Regions from separate parts of the Massilia sp. CCM 8734 genome, predicted to be linked through region 1. Evidence: predicted binding sites of a transcription regulator. Region 1 holds the regulator's gene; each other region holds the start of a gene.

Evidence for each region. Region 1 encodes FNR, which switches genes on or off when oxygen is low (the NO sensors DNR and NnrR bind a similar motif). Its sites were predicted from a motif close to TTGATNNNNATCAA; they were not measured.
Region 2: a site for FNR is predicted at 3,286-3,299, ahead of F2P46_RS08575 (CsgE family curli-type amyloid fiber assembly protein). Genes of this name have one in related genera too.
Region 3: a site for FNR is predicted at 4,069-4,082, ahead of F2P46_RS03570 (agglutinin biogenesis protein MshI). Genes of this name have one in related genera too.

Annotation. Positions count from the first base shown of each region.
Region 1 covers NZ_WHJI01000018.1:7,765-13,920, reverse strand. Annotated here, with positions in the region: gene ccoG (cytochrome c oxidase accessory protein CcoG) at 1-1,361, shown strand, start outside; gene F2P46_RS17670 (FixH family protein) at 1,394-1,927, shown strand; gene F2P46_RS17665 (hypothetical protein) at 1,954-2,175, shown strand; gene F2P46_RS17660 (suppressor of fused domain protein) at 2,284-2,847, opposite strand; gene F2P46_RS17655 (hypothetical protein) at 3,117-3,644, shown strand; gene fnr (fumarate/nitrate reduction transcriptional regulator Fnr) at 3,684-4,451, opposite strand; gene F2P46_RS17645 (DEAD/DEAH box helicase) at 4,648-5,895, opposite strand; gene F2P46_RS38275 (hypothetical protein) at 5,968-6,096, opposite strand.
Region 2 covers NZ_WHJI01000006.1:227,279-233,434, reverse strand. Annotated here, with positions in the region: gene F2P46_RS08595 (hypothetical protein) at 22-816, opposite strand; gene F2P46_RS08590 (hypothetical protein) at 859-1,368, opposite strand; gene F2P46_RS08585 (CsgG/HfaB family protein) at 1,377-2,261, opposite strand; gene F2P46_RS08580 (curli assembly protein CsgF) at 2,258-2,689, opposite strand; gene F2P46_RS08575 (CsgE family curli-type amyloid fiber assembly protein) at 2,730-3,188, opposite strand; gene F2P46_RS08570 (PEP-CTERM sorting domain-containing protein) at 3,681-4,799, opposite strand; gene F2P46_RS08565 (hypothetical protein) at 4,955-5,557, shown strand; tRNA gene F2P46_RS08560 (tRNA-Leu) at 5,686-5,772, opposite strand.
Region 3 covers NZ_WHJI01000002.1:305,641-311,796, forward strand. Annotated here, with positions in the region: gene mshL (pilus (MSHA type) biogenesis protein MshL) at 1-1,261, opposite strand, end outside; gene F2P46_RS03555 (hypothetical protein) at 1,309-1,677, opposite strand; gene F2P46_RS03560 (hypothetical protein) at 1,674-2,360, opposite strand; gene F2P46_RS03565 (PilN domain-containing protein) at 2,357-3,082, opposite strand; gene F2P46_RS03570 (agglutinin biogenesis protein MshI) at 3,079-4,020, opposite strand; gene F2P46_RS03575 (DUF11 domain-containing protein) at 4,196-6,156, opposite strand, start outside.

The DNA of each region.
Region 1 (6,156 bases):
CGGCGCGCGAGGAAATCTATCCGCGCGAAGCAAAAGGACGATACGCAAGCTTGCGCTGGGCCTGCGTGTGGATCACGCAGCTGGTCTTTTACGGCCTGCCGTGGATGAACTGGAACGGCCGCCAGGCCGTCCTGTTCGACCTCGGTGCGCGCAAGTTCTACATCTTCGGCATGGTGTTGTGGCCGCAGGACTTCATCTACCTGGCGGCGCTGTTGATCATCGCCGCCTACCTGCTGTTCCTCGTCACCGCGATCGCGGGACGGGTGTGGTGCGGCTTCGCCTGTCCGCAGACGGTCTACACCGAGATTTTCATGTGGATCGAGCGCAAGATCGAAGGCGCGCGCAGCGCCCGCATCCGCCTCGACCGCCAGCCCTGGACCGCCGACAAGCTGGCCAGGAAGACCGCCAAGCACCTGGCGTGGGGCGCGGTGGCGCTGTTTACGGGCTTTAGTTTCGTGGCCTATTTTGCGCCGGTGCGTTCGCTCCTGGCGAACATCGGCGCCTTTGCGCTGGGACCGTGGGAATGGTTCTGGATCGGCTTTTATGCGTTTGCCACTTACGGCAACGCCGGCTGGCTGCGCGAGCAGGTGTGCAAATATATGTGCCCGTATGCGCGCTTCCAGAGCGCCATGTTCGACAAGGACACCCTGATCGTCACCTACGATCAGGAACGGGGCGAACCGCGCGGCCCCATCAATCCCAAGGCCACGGCGGAAGAAGCGAAGAAAAAGGGCGACTGCATCGACTGCAATATGTGCGTGCAGGTGTGCCCGACCGGGATCGACATCCGCAAGGGCTTGCAGTACGAATGCATCGGCTGCGCCGCCTGCGTGGACGCCTGCAACGGCGTGATGGACAAGATCGACCTGCCGCGCGGGCTGATTCGCTACTCGACCGACAACGCGATGGACAACAAGTGGTCGGCCAAGCGCATCGGCCAGCGCATCCTGCGCACGCGCGTGCTGATTTATACCGGGCTGCTGGTGCTGATCGTGGCCGGTTTCGGCACCGCGCTGGCGCTGCGCACCCCGCTCAAGGTCGACGTGATCCGCGACCGCGGTTCGATGGGGCGCGAAGTGGGCGATGGCCTGATCGAAAACGTGTACCGCCTGCAGATCATGAATACGGCGGAAGAGGGGCATAGCTTCCGCATCAAGGTCTCGGGCCTCGATTCGGTGCGCCTGGCCACGCCGGACCAGACGGTGCTCGACGGCGCCAGCACGCGCGCGGTGCCGGTGCGGGTGCAGGTCGACCGGGGCGCGGCGGCCAAAGGCTCGAACCAGATCGAGTTCGAGATCACCGCGGTGGACGACCCGTCGCTCACGGTGCGTGAAAAAGCCGTGTTCATCGTGCCTAAATAATCGTGCCAAAATAAGCAAAAAAGGAGACTCGCATGCAAACCGCCTCACCCCTGACTCCCCCCGCCGGGCCGTGGTACAAGCACCGCTGGCCGTGGCTCCTGATGCTCGGTCCCGCCATCGTGGTGGTGGCCGGCGTCAATCTCGGCGTCGTGGCCTACCGCGGCCAGGACGCCATGGTGGTCGACGACTACTACAAGAAGGGCAAGGCCATCAACCAGGACTTGCGGCGCGACCGCGCGGCCAGCGCCATGCGCCTCGGTTTCGATGCGCGCTACGATCCGGCCACTGAAAAACTGGCCGGGATGTTGAGCAGCGGCGGGCAGCCTTTGAGCGCGCCATTCAGCATCCACCTGGCGCACGCCACCCAGCCTGAAAAGGATCGCAAGCTGGACGTGATCCCGGATGCGCAGGGGCGTTTTTCGGTGGCGCTGCCGCTGCTCGAACGGGCGCGCTGGCAGGTGGTGGTCGAAGGCGGCAAGCTTGACTGGCGCCTGGCTGCGGCCTGGCACTGGCCGCGCGAGCAGGCGTTGGCGATCAAGGCCGACGTGCAGCAACCAGCCAACTAAACGGGGGAGTGTCGATGCGTCTTGCGATGAAAGTACTGTGGCCCGCTTTCCTGGCGGCGATGCTGGCCGAAGGCTGTTTCTTTGCGCTGTTCGATCCGCGCGAAGAACTGCACCTGGGTGAATTGGCCTTGTCGCCGATGGCGGTGTACACGATCGGCTTTTTCTTCTTCTGGATCTTCTGCGCGCTGGCCAGCATGCTGACCTATTATCTGGTGGTGGTGCCGGACGATCCGCATCCGCCGTTTTAAGCGTTCGTCGTAAAAGGCCGACGCGCGTTTTTCAATGTGCTTTGATAGCCCGAGATGGCAGGGCAGGCATTTGTCGACCTGCGCTTTCCCGATATTTTACGATTGGCGTTAAACAGAACTTTTTCGATTCCAGTCCAAAACGTCAACGCGATTGGCATCCCATAGTGATTCGAGTGCGTTTCCAGCATCTTGACTCGCCAGATTTGCCTCTGCTGTCGAAATTGGAATGGCGATCAGAGGGAAAATGGTTCGGTCGCTCAATACGACTTTGGACATGCCGTCCCATTGATACGGGGCGGTAAAGTAAATATGACGGAGCGGAGTGCCGGGAAAGTACATCCCGCCAATTTCTTCGAAGACGGTCCCAGGTGAAACCCGCCATTGACTTTTTATGATATAAAAGGCGATTGTAGAGAGTAGATTAAGCCCTCGCGCGTCGTCCATGCGCGTGTCGATCAAGATTTCTGTGCGGATCTGGACGGCAGGATTTCTGCTCTGGTCAAGGTCCATCAGGCCGACCGTTGCGCCAACCAGGCCTCCTTCCGTCTGGCTCGAATAAATGGGGATGCTTGTGGTCCGTTCATCGTCGTCGTACTTGGTGACAGCGAACTCCCCCCCAATCTGGTGGCGAAGAAAACTTACCCAATCTTTGTGCGCTTGTGTTGTTGTCATTTCCAACTTCGTTGCGGTATCTGTTAATCGGGTTCTTAACGGGCTTCTGCCCGGGAGTGTTGGCAGCTTGTAGGCGACCGTGAGTGGCTCCCCTGCCTGCTCGGACATGTCTGCATCGGCACCCAAGGCGGTGCATCCTGCGCCGACGCGAACGGACTGTTTACAGCGCGTTCTGGAACTATACTGTCTGATAAATATAGCCAACCATGCCATGACGGGATACCCAGATGATGAAAACCGACATTCCAACTTCCAACAAGCAAGTTTTTTTGATCGGCATGCTGATCGCGTTGCCGCTCCTGCTGGCCACGTTCTTCTATTACCTGACTCCGCACCAAAAAGCGCCGGATGCCATGGAAACCGGTTTGGTCGGCGGCATACTGCTGGCATCGGGATTATTCGCCCTGGTTCTCTGCGCCAGCATGCTGATGCGTCACTCGGTCGAACTGGGCGCCGATGCCATTGTGGTCAGGCATGCCTTCTACACCTTCCGGCTGGCGCGCGCCGACATCCGGGCGCCCGCCATCGAGCGCCTGCCCGACGTGCGCAGCCTTGGCATCACAACCAAGCGCAACGGCATCGCTGGCTTCGGATTTTATTCGGGATGGTTCAACGCCAGCAAGGGCGAGCGGGTATTCATGGCGGTGTCCGGCGTACCGCTCGTGGTGTTGCGCTTTACCGGGCATCCAAAATGCTCGGTGCTGGCCATGAGCAGCAGTGGCAGCCTGGAAGCCGACCTTGCCACCTGGCTCGCGCAGGGATCAGCCGCGCTGGCGCGCGGCGGGCTGCCAGCCTGAGAGCCCCTTGCCGGGTGCCCCTGGCCGGGCGCCCCTGGCTCACGCCATCGGGCTGCACTGTTCGGTGCCGGCGGCCAGCGCCTTGAGCATGGCCGGGTCGAGCAAGGTCAGTTCGCGCTTGTCGACGCTGATCCAGCTCTGCTTTTTGAAGCGCGACAGCAGGCGGCTGATGCTTTCGATGGTCAACCCCAGGTAATTGCCGATATCTTCGCGCGACATGCGCAGCTGGAAGCTGGTGGCCGAGTAACCGCGCGCCGCATAACGCGCTGACAGGTTGACCAGGAATACGGCAAAGCGCTGCTCCGCCCGCATATTTCCCAGCAACAGCATGACATTCTGTTCACGCGTGATTTCCTGGCTCATGATGCGGTGGAAATGGCGCAGCAGGGTCGGCACTTCGCCAAACAATTCTTCCAGGCGCTCGAACGGGATTTCGCACACTTCGCTGTCTTCCAGCGCGACCGCGTCGCAATGGTGGCGGTCGCCGCTGATGGCGTCCATCCCCAGCAGTTCGCCCGCCATCTGGAAGCCGGTGATCTGCTGCTCGCCGTTGGCGTTGACCTGGTAGGTCTTGAAGTGGCCGAAGCGGATCGCGTACAGGTTGCGGAACGGCTCGTCCATCTGGTACAGGCGCTCGTCGCGCAGCACGCGGCGGCGCTTGCCGATAATGTTGTCGAGGCGACTGATGTCATCGTTTTCGAGTCCCATCGGCAGGCACAGCTGATGCATGCTGCATCCGGCGCAGCTGGCCTTGAGTGCGGCGACGTTGAGCATGGCTGCCGGAACGAAGGGGAGAGGCTGAGGCATAGGGTCTGACGGTTTGTGGCTTGAGCCGTATGATACCCCACGGCGACCCCGGCGCACGGGCGAATACCGGAACAGATGGGGCTGTTTCCCCGATACAGATGACTGTTTTTCCCGGCCGGGCATGCATTATGCAGATTTGCGTTGTGCATGTCCTAACAACGCGATCCATACCCCTGCGCATGGCGCGGCGCCGGCCTCAGCGCGGGCGGAAACGCACGTCGACCGTCGACACGTCGCCGCTGACCTTGGCTTTCTTCGGTTTCTTGGGTTTTTTCAGCACCTCGCCGGTGGTGTTGGTGAGCGGCACCCTGTGTTCCGGCGAGAAACCAGGCTCCTCGATGCGTTCCAGGGTTTGCTTCGTCAGAATTTCGATGGCGGCGAGCAATTGCACCTCGTCCGCGCAGACCAGCGAGACCGCTTCGCCCGAGGCCCCCGCGCGGCCGGTGCGGCCGGTGCGGTGGATGTAGTCTTCGGCCACGATCGGCAGGTCGAAATTGACCACCTGCGGCAAGTCGTCGATATCGAGCCCGCGCGCGGCCACGTCGGTCGCCACCAGGATCTTCGCTTCGCCGGCCTTGAAGCGCTCGAGCGCGCGCAGGCGCGCCGGCTGCGGCTTGTCGCCGTGAATCGAATCGGCCGCGACGCCCTGCGCCTGCAAGGTCTCGACCAGCTGGTCCACGCCCTTGCGCGTCTTGACGAACACCAGCACCTGGCCCCAACGGTGCTTGTTGAGCAGGTGCAAGAACAGTTCCGGCTTACGTTTTTTGTCGACCGGCACGACCCACTGGCGGATACGCTTGACGGTGCTGTTGCGCGGGCTGACCTCGATGCTCAAAGGGTCGCTCAGCAGCTTGCCGGCCAAAGCGCGGATCTCGTCCGAAAACGTGGCCGAAAACAGCAGGGTCTGGCGTTTTTTCGGCAGGGCGGCGAACACGGCGTCGAGTTCGCGCGAAAAACCCAGGTCGAGCATGCGGTCGGCTTCGTCGAGCACCAGGGTCTCGAGCTGGTCGAACTTGAGCGCGTTCTGGCGGTACAGGTCGAGCAGGCGGCCGGGAGTGGCCACCAGCACGTCGAGTCCCTTGCGCAGCTTCATCATCTGCGGATTGATGCTCACGCCGCCGTAGGCCACGTGGGTACGCAGCGGCAAGCCAGCCCCGTAGGCACGGAAACTCTCGTGCACCTGCTCGGCCAGTTCGCGCGTGGGCACCAGCACCAGCACGCGCACCGCATTGGCGCCGACCTGGCCCTGCAAGGTCAGGCGCTGCAACAGGGGCAGGGCGAAGCCGGCGGTCTTGCCGGTGCCGGTCTGGGCGGCGGCCATCATGTCGCGCCCGGCCAGCACGGCGGGAATGGCTTGCGCCTGCACTGGCGTGGGCGTGCGGTAACCGAGCGCGTCCAGCGTGCGCACGAGGGGATCGATCAGACCGAGGGAATCAAAAGACATGGGGAAGCGACCTTGCAGCGAAAGAACAAGGGCGTAGTTTACTCTGTCCGGCGCTTGCCGTGGCGCAAAAGCCTACCGGGTCAATGGCGCTGTCGCCACTTGGGGCTTGGTCGGTTCCGGCTTGTCGCCGCAGGCGGCCGTGGCCAGAACGAGCATGCAGCAGGCGGCCAGCGCCGCGAGCGAGTGAAAGCGTGGTTTCATGGTGCACTCCCTTGTAAAAAGGATATCCTACCCAAAACCACGCCCGCGCGGCGCGCTGTT
Region 2 (6,156 bases), on a different contig from region 1:
CTGAATGCTGTCGATGCGCTGTCAGTACTGATTGACGCCGGCGTTATTGGCCGCGCCGGTTTGCACCAGCGCCGCCGCGAAGCCATTGCCGTGCTGGCTGACCCAAGCCGTGTTCGGCGCCGGGCTGTAGACGGCAACGCCGGTCTGGATGATGCGCGCGCTGTTGTCGCTGCCGGTTTGCGACATGCGCGCATCGTTCCAGGCCAGGTTCTGTGACAGCAGGGCGACGTTACGCGCGCCGTTCTGGGTGATCGTGCTGTTGTTGGCGGCGCCGTGCTGGTAAGTGGCGGCGTTGTTGGCCGTCCCGCTTTGCGTGATCGCCAGGGTGGTTTGTTCGGTGGCGATCTGGGTTGCCGTCGCCCGATTGCCGTTGCCGGACTGGTCGATGCCGAGTTGGGTGAATGCGACGAAGTCTTGCAGCACCGTCGCGGCATGGCGTGTACCGCTTTGCGTGACGAGCGCACTGGCGATGCCGGAATTATTCCGTTGGATCATATCGGCACGATGCGCACTGCCGCTTTGCACAGCACGCAGGTAGATATGCCCGACATCGTTTTGTTCCAGCCTGGCGCTATTGTTTGCGCCATTCTGGGTGATTTGCGCATCGCTGTAATAGACGACGTCCTGCACAATCACGCCGCTGTTGGCATTGCCCGACTGGCGCACGGCGGCGCTGGTTTGCGCGTCCGCATGCTGGTGGACGGCGCTCGTGTTCGCGCTGCCGGTCTGCGTGACGGTGACATAGGCGGCGCTGGCCATATTGGCCGCAACGGACAAGGCGATGCTGGCGGCGAGCGCCGGAAAAAGGGTTTTCATGGAGAGACTCCCGGAGAGGAAAGGGGGCGGTGCGGGATGGATTCAGCGCCCCTGATGCTGAATCAGCGTGGCGGTTTTTCCACTGCCCGACTGGCTTAATCGCGCGTTGCCTTCGCGCCCGTATTGCGCGATGCGCGCCGCGTTCAGGCTGCCATGCTGGTCGACATCGGCGCGGTGGCCGACGCCCTCCTGCACGATGCTGGCCTGGTTATCCTGCCCCGCCTGGCCGACACTGGCGTGGTTGCCCTCGCCGCTTTGCAGCAAGTCCAGTGTGTTGGCGCTGCCTTCCTGGCGCAGCGTAGCGCGCTGCGACAAGCCGCGCTGCGCAAGCTTGATCCGCTGGGCGGCCCCGGCCTGGACCCCCTCGAAAACGTGCTGCCGTCCGGCCTGCTCGATGGTGGCGCTATTGCCCGTGCCTTGCTGGCGCAGCGCCAGGGTATGCGCCGGCGGCACCGCGCCGGCCAGCTCGGACGGCGCCAGGTCGCCCGCGCGCGCCAGGCTGGCCGCGCACAGGCTGGCCAGGGCCAGGGCGGCGCGTAGCCGCAGTGTCATCCGCGCTGTCATGGCTGCACTCCCGCGCCGCTGGCGGCCTGTTTCGCCGGCGCAAAAGGCGCGCGTTCGGCGAGGTAACGTTGCAGCACTGGATTGCTCCACTGCGACTCGTCCTGCAGCGCCCAGCTGCCTTCGCGCAGGCCCTCGACGATCAGGTGGGCGACGCCGGCTTCGAGCGCTTCGCTGACGCACAGCTGGGTCGGCTCGTTGCGCGTCATCCCGCCTTCCAGCTCAAGTAAATTTTTCACATTCACGAACTTAAAGACGCTCGGATGGATCTCATAGGAGTAGATCGTTTTTGTGGTCGACACGCTCTGCAAGACTTGCCCACCGCGAATATCGATGCTGCGCAGGTTCACCGTGACCTGGTCGACCCGGTATTGCGTGCTCATGCCAATGCCCAGGAAGCGTGCGCCCGCGCCGCCGGTGCGTACATTGCTTTCGTAGGCAACAATGCCGCCTTCGATCAGCAGCGACGCGGCCAGCAGCGGCGGAATCTGCACCGGCGCCGCGTCGGCCGGTTGCGGCATTTCCAGCGCGCGCACGATCTTGCGTTCGGTAAGCAGGTTTTGCAGGTTCTCGCGCTCGACCGGAATGAACCAGCCCGACTCCTTGAGCGCCTTGACCAGCATCGACGACGCGCCCTGCGTCACGGCGGTGGAGAACGAGCTGTCCGGGGACGGCTTGTACTGTCCGGTCTGGTCGCGGATGCCATACACGGCAACGGCCACCTTGCCTTTTGGGGCGGGCAGGCTCAGCAGGTCGCGCGTGACCGGCGTGGCGGGCGCCAGTTGCGCCCCGGCCGTCACGGCCGATGGCGGATGGCGGAACGTGCAACCGGCCAGCAGGCTCGCTCCGGCCGCGGCGGCGATCGCCCAGCGCCGGGCGTTCATTGCGCCACCTCGAAGGTGGTGGTGGCGCCCGTGGACCTGTCGGTCGTGGTGATGCGCAACATGCCACCGCCGAGGTCGATGACAGTGATGGTGAAGTTCGCGGTGGAAAAAGTTCCCGGCACCAGCTTGCCATCCTGCCCCAGCAGTTTGGAGGTGGCCGCAGAGGCGAGTTGACTTAGCACAGTGCGTTCGAGCGTTTGATTGAACTGTGCGAGCGGCGACTGGTCGAAGATAGAAGAACCGCCCAGACCCGAGCTTTCCTTGTGCTTGCTCGTTGCGGTTGCACCGGCCAGCAGGTTGGCGCCGTTGGCGGGGTAACCGCCAAACGAGGGGTTCACTGGTTGGTACACGAGTTCGGTCGCGCTGGCACTGCTCGCCAGTACGGCGAAGCACAGCGTGGCTGCGCGAAAAATAGGGTGGAATGGCATGGCTGATTTCCTTACATATACTGAGTGGGTGGAGACAGCGTCAGAATTCGTCGGGCGCCAGGTCGGCGTCGTGGGTGCTCTTGCGCTCGGCGTCGGCTTCCAGCACCGCTTGCCAGGTTCGTTCGGCGGCGTCTTCGCTGAGCGATTTGATGGCCGCGCGGGCGGCCGGCAGGCGCGTTTCGAACACGCGGCGCTGGGCGAAGTCGATGCGCACTTCGCTGCCGCGCCGTGCCGACGGGCGTTCGACGATGGCGAGGGTGAAGCGTTCACTGCCTTCTTTTTCGCGCCACGCGGCCATGAAGTACTGGCAGAAATCATGGCCGGCGACGGTGATCGACTGGCTGGTGACGACGCCGCTGTCGGTGTCGGACGCGAGGGCGCGCCTGCCCTGCTCCAGCGTGTCCCTTGCGTCCTGCGGCGCAGCTTGCCCGGCTGTCGCGCCGATCATGCAGCCGAGCGACAGCGCGCACAGGGCGAGTAGGTTGGTGGTCTTGGGCATACGGCCTCGCGGTTTGTTGTTCTTGTGTTGTGGCCAGAAAAATCGGCGACGGCGGTGCTGATGAGATTCGAGTTTATCGAGCGAGACCCCGCTGGCTTTGATGGCTGTCAAAAGTTCAAGGCCGGGATGTCAAGCGCTTCGGCTGGCTAAAAATCAATACTGGCGCGCGGAAATTTGACCGGGACAAGAGCTGTCCCAAAAGAAAATCGCGCCGCCTTGGGGGCGGCGCGATCACGCTGCGGGGAGGAGGGGATGATGCTAAAAACCTAGTGTCCCGAGTTAGAAATTCGTTGAATAAATATGGCGACAAACGCACCGATACTGCGTCACACATGCTCGCCAGGCCTCGGCCTGTCTGCGCTTTGTTCCTTGTCTCGTTACGATTTCCACATTTAATCATCAACGAATTTCTAACTCGGGACACTAGGGTGGGCGGCAGGCCTGTGTTGGCAGGCATCGCCGCGTGTTGGCGATGCCTGCCTTGCAACCCCGTCAGCGCATTGCACGGCGTCGGCGCGCGGCGTACAGGCCGCACAGCGACAGTGTGACCAGCGCGAGCGTGCCCGGTTCCGGCACATCGCCGCGGCCAGGCAGGGCCGCGCCGGCGATCAGGAAGATATCGCCATAGCCGCCCGTGTCGCACGGCCCGACGGGTTTGCCGTCGGCCAGCGTCGGGCCGGACGTTTTGCCGCCGCTGCCGAAGCAACCCATCCATACCTGCACCGACAGCGTATCGTAGCCGGCGCCTTCGAGTCCTTTCAGATCGAGGCTGGGAATGTAGTTGATGAATTCCACGGCATTCGACGCCTGGTTGGTATTGACCAGCTGGCCGCCCGTGGGGCAGTTGCTGCCGTTCGGGGAGGGATACGATACCGTGTCGCTGACCACGCAGATCGTGCCGACCGTCAGCGCAAAGTCGGTCGAGCCTGGCGTGGTCACGCCGCTGCCGCTGAAGGTCTTTGTCGATTGAAACAGCGACGGATCCTTGAAGATATCCAAGAGGTCGAGTTGCTGCGTTTCAAAGTACTTGTTGGCGAGGTTGCCGTCGGTATCGCGCAGCGTCACCAAGGCCCAGATCGGCAGGCTGGCGGTGCTGTTCTGCGGATTATTGAAGTCGAAAGCGATCATCATCTGGTGGTAGTCGCCATCGAAGGTCAGCTTGCTGTTGAGCGTGGACAGGCCCATGTCCCAGCTGAACGCGGTGTCGTTGGCCAGCAAGCCGTTGTTGGCGGGATCGTTCTGGTCGCCCGTGAAGAAGTAATCCTTGTGGCCGCCGTTGATGGTTTTGAAGCCGTTTTCCGACGGCAGCGCCGCGTCGCCGTTGGCCAGCGTGGCGCCGCCGTTCGATGCGACCACGATCGCGTCGTGCAGCGCGCCCTGCGCCGCGCTGAAGGTATAGTCGCCCGTGAAGCCGCCGGCGCCACTGCCGGACAAGTAGTTCAGTACGCCCGTCGAACACGAAACAAAATTGCCGTAGGTTGCGCAGGCGGAGTTGGGCGTGGGGTAGGTGCCGGAGTAGATTGGCAGCGGTCCTGCCAATGCCGCGTTCGACGCGCTGCCGGCCAATCCCAGCAGCGCAAGTGCGACGCAACGACGTGTGATCGAGTTCATTTTGGGCATCCCATGTGATTATTCTTATCGCATAGATGAGCATGGAACGTGCCAGTTTCATAACTCGTTGTTTTGATTCAGATCATGAAAAGTCTTGCCCGGAATATGTAAAGAATTCCGACAAGTAAATAATATTTTCAAATAGTAATTATTGATTGTCGGGTAAGCAGGGGGTGGTGGGCGCAGGGCGGCTGGTGTCGCGCCTCAGTTTCGTGCAATTGACGGCCGGACTGAATGGCATAAGCGACGCGGCCGGCAACCCGGTCTACGGCATGGCCGCCATCGGGCCAGTCGTCAACGGCTTTTATATGGAAGTGATGATCTACGTCGATACGGTGACCCTGCGCAATGAAATCGGGACCAACACGCAGCAGCCGGACAATACCAGCAGTCTGATCTCGATGTCGGACAACCACCCCAACGATGACCACTACCGGGGCGGCATCTGCGAGCTGGATGACGAGGGGCTGGTGGGCAATATGACGATCCACTGGCGTGCCGCCAGCAGTTCCGCCGCCACCGACTCGGTGATGCTGATGGCCTTCCGGGTCAGCAACGGCAACTGGACCGACCTGGCCTCGATGCCGCTCAAGCTGGCCGACGGCAGCTGGGTAGCCTATGCCAACCCGGTGCCGACCCCCGACACCACCGTCACGTATGCCTTCGATTTCATGATCAACAACTGTACGGTGACGTTCTGGTTCGATCCCTTTATAGGCGATCACGACAAGGACAAGCAAGCCCCGGCGCGCGCCTGACGGGACACGCCGGCCTGCGGGCCGGCGTGTGTCGATGGGCGCCGTTGCAGGACGACGGACAACAAAAAACCCGCTCTCCATGACTGGGGCGGGTTGTAGACGCTGTTCAACTTCAACTTGCTGTGTTTTGGTGCCGGGAGCCGGAATCGAACCGGCACGCTGTTTCCAGCGCGGGATTTTGAGTCCCGTGCGTCTACCTATTCCGCCATCCCGGCAACGCGACCCGCATTATGGCCCATTTGTCCGGTTCAGGCAACTATTTCGCATTTGGCGCCCGCCTGGGCGCACCTTGGGCGACAAGGTCACGCCAGGCCGGGGTGGGTTTCGGACCTCGACAAGCCCGCATCGCCCCAGTCTTGGCGGAGGACGGCGTGCGCTAATTTCAGCCGCTGTTGGCGTTGCGTTGTTGGGTACGAAGGTCATCACGCTGATGCCGCCGATCGCATTGAGCATCCCGACGGCTGCCTCCACCTTGTCATCGTCTTGTTCAGACACACGCCGCTGTCGTTGGTTCCGGAACTTGTGAGACCTGATCAGCGGTTCGAAAACGACGACGACTGATAAGCCACGCTGATCGAAACGCCGTTTTCAACAGGCGC
Region 3 (6,156 bases), on a different contig from region 1:
ACACGCCAGTGACGTAAAACTCGTCGGTGCCGATCTTGAGCACAGCTTTCTGGTTGTTGATCGTGGCAATGCGCGGGCTCGACAGCACGTGCACGGTGCCCTGCGATTCCAGGAAGGAAATCAGGGCGGCGAAATTGCTGGTCTGGAAAGCCAGGCCGAACATCGACCCGGCCGAGGCCGCCGCATTCGAGAGCAGGAAACCGGTGCTGGCCGTCAGGGACTTGGCGTCGCCGATGACCGCCGGCTGGCCGCCGGCATACGGCAGCGGCGCCAGCGAGGTGCCCGGCTGCACGAAACCGGTCGAGACGCGGTTGCCGTGCGCGCCGCGGAACGAGGCGAACGAGGCCCAGTTGATGCCGCTCTGGAAGCTGTCGTTCAGTTCCACCTCGAGGATCTTGGCTTCCAGGATGACCTGGCGCCCGACCGACAGCTGGGTCGCCTTGAGGAACATGTCGACATTGCGCAGTTCCTCCGGCATGGCGCGGATCACCACCACGCCCGACTGCGGGTTGACCACCACGCTGCGGCCCAGGTCCTTGGAGCCGACGATCGCCGCGAGCGAGGTCTTCAGTTCAAGCCAGAAGTCGCTGTCCGAGGTGGTGCTGACGTTGGTGCTGTCGCTTGGTCCGTTGCCGCCGCTATTGTTGTTGCCGCCATCCTGGCCATTGTTGTTGCCGCCGCTGTTGTTGCCGCCGTTGTTACCACCACTATTGCCGCCACTGTTGCCGCCGTTGTTCTGGCTGTTGCTGGCGGCGTTGGTGACCGAGGTGGAGGTCACGCGCAGGTTCGACTTGCCCTTGCGGTTGCCGACCAGGTAGTTCACCTGGAAGATGCGGGTCTGCATCGTGAGCGGCTTGACCGAGACCCGGTTGCCCTCGATCCGGAAATCGTAGCCATACATTTCGCGCACGGCGTCGAGCGCTTCGGCCAGGGTCACGTCCTTCAGGTTGGCGGTGATGTTGCCGCTCACCTCGGGATGGACCAGCATGTTGTAGCGCGTGCCGGTGGCGATGGAATGAAAGAAATGCTGCGCCGGCACATTGTTGAAGCTGACGTTGAAGCGTTCTTCCAGCGCCTGGCGCGACTTGGGCAGTTGCCCGGCCAGCGCCGCGACCGGCGGCAGCAGGGCCGCGCTGACCGCGTCGTCGAGCGGCGGCGGCGTGCGCCTGGCGGCCAGCGCCATCTCGGCGGTGATGTTTTCGTACGTGTCGCGCTTGGGCGCGCTGTTGCAGCCGGCCAGGGTCAGGGCGCTTGCGATCATTGATGCCATCACGAGGTGGTCCACACGGTGTTTGTGCATGCTCTTTGTCAGTCTCTCTCGTTAAGCCGCTGAGGGGATGGCGTGCGCGGGAACAGGCGCAAGACGCGGTGTTCCCTGCCTTTCACCAGTACAACTTCATTGTCCGTCATCCGGGTCACGCGCGCACCCCGGAATTGCTCGCCCAGGCGCACCGTCTGGCCGTCGATCACGGCCACGTGGCGCCCGCCCGCATGACGCGCGATCAGCACCGACTGCAACTGCGGCTCCATGCTCTGCGGCGCCGCCGCGGCGTCGCCGGCGGGGGTGTACAGGCGCGCCGGCGGGCGGGTCGGGTCGGGCAGCGGCCCGGCGGCGACGCCCGGCCCCACGCACACCAGCGCCAGCGACACCGCGCACAGCCCTCGGCGCGCGCTCATAAGGTGATCCATTTCTTGTCCAGGCTCAAGGTGTACAAGGTCAGGCTCAGGCGCGCGTCGGGATAGGTCTCGACCTCGAGCTGGGCCTTGCCCCAGAACAGCTGGACCGGCATGCTTTCGAGCGCATCCATGTAGTTAACCATATCCAGGTAATTGCCGCGCACCGTCACTTCGACGCCGTGCGCGTAGATGGCGCGGCCGGCGCCGGGCGCCGGCGCCGCGGCCTCCTCCAGGCCTGGTTCGGGGTCGAACGAGCCGGCGAAGGGAATCGCCGGCAAGCTTTTCATGCCCACCAGGCGCAGCCGGCCGTTGGCCTTGAGAATGCGTTCGAGCAGCGGCGCGATGCTTTCGGGCGTGACCAGGCTGTTGTGCGCGGTGCGCAGGCTGTCCGACAACCTGGCGCTGGCGCCCTTGATCACCGCCAGCCGCGCGCGGTTGTCGCGGTCGGGGTCGACCGCGTTCGTTTGCGCCAGGGCCGTGATTTCGGCATCGATGCCGAGCATATTGTTTTGCTGCTGGCTGATCTGGTTGCGCAACATCTTCTGACGCGCGAAGAGGGGATCGAACAGGAGGGCGAACAGCACGAACACGACCACGCCGACCGTGGCGCCGAACACCATGGCGCGCTCGCGCACGCTCATGGCGTCGATTTTCATTTGCAGCTTGAGCAGGCGCGCTTTCATTTGGCGGCCTCCGCTTTGATGCTTGCCGCCACCGGCTTCATGTCGGGCGGCGTGACGTCGGCAGCGCGCGGCGCGCCGGCCACGCGGGCCGGCGCCACGTCCTGCAGGGTGAAATCGACATACGGCGCCATCTGGCCCGGGTCTGGCGCATCCTTGCCGTCAAGCTGCAGGCGCGCCCGGCTCATTTGCAGGCTGGAAAAATTCTTGCCCTGCATGGCCGGTTCGCGCGCCAGGCGGGTGACGAAGGCCGGCACCAGGCTGGCGTCGAGCGCCCTGCCCTGCAAGCCGATATGGTGGCCGTCGCCGCCGATGCGCACCCCGGTCAGCCACAGGTCGCCGCCGCCCTGGCGCGCCAGCGCCTTGAAGTAGCGCGCATACCCTTTGCGCGCCACGACCAGGGTTTGCCCGCCCAGCACCTTCGAGACATCGTGCAAGGAAGCGAGGTCGGCTTCGGCGCGGGCGATCTCCAGCTCGAGCTCGCGGCTTTTCTGGCGCGGGGCGAATTCGGCGATGACCCTGGCCTGGCGTTCCTTTTTCAGGGCCAGCTGGTCGGCGCCGGCGGCCGCTTCGGCTTCCAGCCGGCCGGTGCTGTGGCGGCCCACCATCACCATGGCCAGCGCGCCGGCCACCAGCACGCCGAGCGCGAGCAGCATGTTGCTGGACGTAAAAATCTTCTTCTGCTTGAGAAACTCCGGGTTGAACAGATTGATTTGCTGGCTCAAGAGACAACCTCCTCATGCCGCAGGGCCGCGCCCAGGGTCAGGAAAAAGCGTTGCTGCTGCGCGGCGGCGGCCAGTTCCGGCACCCCGTCCAGGTCGAGCACACTGGCCAGGTCGAGCGACTCGACCTTGGTGTACAGGTTGCTGGACAGGTATTCGTCAAGCCCGCTCGCGCCGGTCGGCGCCAGCACCAGTTTCGAGACGTTGATGAAGTTGTACTGGCGGTCGAAATGGTCGAGCGAACGTTGCAACTCAAGGGTGATCTTGTCGTAGCACACGTGCTTGCGATCATGGTCGCTGTCGAGCAATTGTTCGAGCGTCACGTCGATCCGGCGCGCCAGGTACAGCTCGGCGTTGTAGGTGACGGTCAGCAAGCCGCCCTCGCTGCTGAACGAGAGCACGGCCACGCCGCGCCCTTCCGGTTCGAGCAGGGCCGAGATATTCCGTTGCGCCATTTCGGGAATATCGATCACCGCCAGCGGCACGCCGGCGTCGACGAAGCGGTTCTGGCGGCTTTCGATCAGGCTGTTGCGCGCGGCGACCGCGAACAGCGACTGGCTGCGGCCCTGGGCCTTGTCGGTGGGAATGTCGAGCACGTCGATGCCGGCCTGGTCAGCCGGAAAATCAAGCATGTCCTTCAGGCGCCAGCGCACGGCGGTGCGCAGCTCGTCGGCCGGCACGTTGGGCGCCTCGACCGAGAGCAACTGGTATTCACCGGCGCCGAGCACGGTTGAGCAGCGAAAACTGCTCGCGTGCAAGTCCTTGCCGGTCTTTTCCAGCATGTCCGGACCGGCGCTTTTGTCGGCCGCATAAAACGCGGCCAGGGTGACGCGCGGCTTGCCCTGGGCCTGGCGCTTGACGCGCGCCGCGAACACGCCCTCGCCATGCAGGGCGATGACCAGCAAGCCATCCTTCTTCTTTGATCTCGAGAAAAATCCCATGCCCGCAATCTATATCAATACCGCGCGCGAAGGTCGTGCGGTAGCTTCTTGATTATATTCAAGTTTCATCGCGATTTAACACGAAATTTGCGATCAGCAACTGAAACCGTCGGATTTCCACCGCATAGTGATAGCAGTATGGAATGTTCCTTAGCTGTCCCCCCCGGCGCGCCCATCAGAAAATCTCGCGGATGTAGATCAGCGGCGTGGTTTTGTACACGCCGAAGGTGAGCCTGCCGGGGGTGGACGGCAGCCACACGGGCAGGTTGAGGGCGGCGTCGACGCTGCCGGTCTTGCCGGTCGGCGCCAGCTTGAACTTGAGCACGCCCTCCTTCATGTACGCCGTGCCGAGCGTGGCCTTGGGGTCCGGAAAGGGCGCGAGGCTATTGCAGCTCGTCATGTTGCCCTTGCATTGGGTGTAACTGAGCCGCAATTGGGCGCTGGCGACGCTGTGCGGCAAGGTCACCTGGCCGGAGCCGGCTTCCGGTGGCGGCGGGATGCTGATGGCGTCGCTGGCGCTGCCGACCCAGCGGCCGTTGGTGGCGGTGGTGCCGGTCCAGTATTGGGCGCGCATGGTCACCGCCAGCGGCAGCAATTCCGAACCGAAAGCGTTTTCGACCAGCATCCGCCCGCGCGCGATTTTCGTGCCGCCCTCGACCGACAAGCCCGCGCGGCCCGAGGTGACCAGGTCGGCGTCGCTGGCGCGCAGGTAGATATCGAGCGGCTCGTAGGTGATGGCGGCATAGTCGTAGCTCGGCCAGGTGGTGGCCACGCCCTGAATGAACACCGTCTGCGCATCGGTGATCGCACTGGGCGTGAGCGTGCCCTTGGTGGCCTGGGCCCCACCGCCCATCGTAGTGAACGGCAGCAGCTTGGGCGACTTGACGAACTTGCCCTGGTAGAACTTGGTGATCTGGCCGACGGCATTGAAGGCGCGCACGACGGTCTGGATCGGTTGCTTCGAATAATGCAGGCCAATATTGTTGCAGGCGAGCGGATGCGGCGCGGCGCAATACATGATGATCGGCACTTCGGTCTGGAAGTAGCCCGGATAAAAGCGGCCCAGCGCGATGCCGTTGCTGGTGACGTCGGCCGTATCGAGATAGGCCGACCCTTGCATGTGCGCGCGCACATTGATGATGCCGGCTTCGGCGAAGGTAAAGTTGGCACCGGTGGCGGTCCCGCCGCTGAACGGCGCAAACTCCCCTTCCACCTGGGGAAACGGATCGCCGTTCTCGACCGCCATGTCGGCGAACGCCAGCGTTTCCGAGGTGGGGTCGCCCGGATCGGCGTAGTTTTGCGAATCGATGGCGACCGTGGTGATCAGGTCGACCATCTGCGGCGTGGTTTCCCTGCCAAAATTGGGGGTCGGAAGGCCGTCGAAGTTTTGCGCGATCACATCGAGGGTGAAGCCGGCGCCGGCCTTCCAGAAGCGGCCGATATCGGCCGTCATCTTGGTCTGCTCGACCAGGCCGGCCGGATTGGCCAGCGGCGTGCTCAAGGCGAATTTGTACGGCCGCACGACGAACTGGCCGCTGGTGCTCACCTGCGCCAGCGCCGAGGCGGTCTCGGCCATCAGCAGTTCGACCTGGCCGACGTCCGAGTACACGAACGACACCGGCAGCGAAGTGGCCGTATTCGGATCGAAGCTCATTTGAATGGCTTGCCACTGGGTCGCGCTTTGCGGCGCGGACGCCCCGATGCACGCTTTCAGGGCAATGTTCTTGAGCTTGGCGACGCCGCCGGCCCCCGTGGTCGGGTTGACGCACTTCATCGAAAACTGCAGGGTCGGCGTGGTGCTGGGCGGCACCACGGTCTTGAAATTGAGGTCGAGCGCGGTGTTGTCGATCGCCGTGATGTAGACCGTGCCGTTCACCGCGGCCTGCTGGGTCGGCATGCTCAGGTAATTGCACTGGCCGACACTGCCGGGCGTGATGCCGGTCCGGCACGGTCCGTCGGTAAACACATACCTGGCGCTGGAAAAGCTGATGGTCTTGCTGGCGCTGTTGTTGGCCAGGTCGTTATCGAACTGCAAGCCGCCGACGCTGGCGTTGGCGGTCATGCTGCCCGGCGCGGTCAGGGCGATCCGGGTGCTGATGGTCAGGGCCGGCGCCACCTCGCCCACCGCCAGCTGCT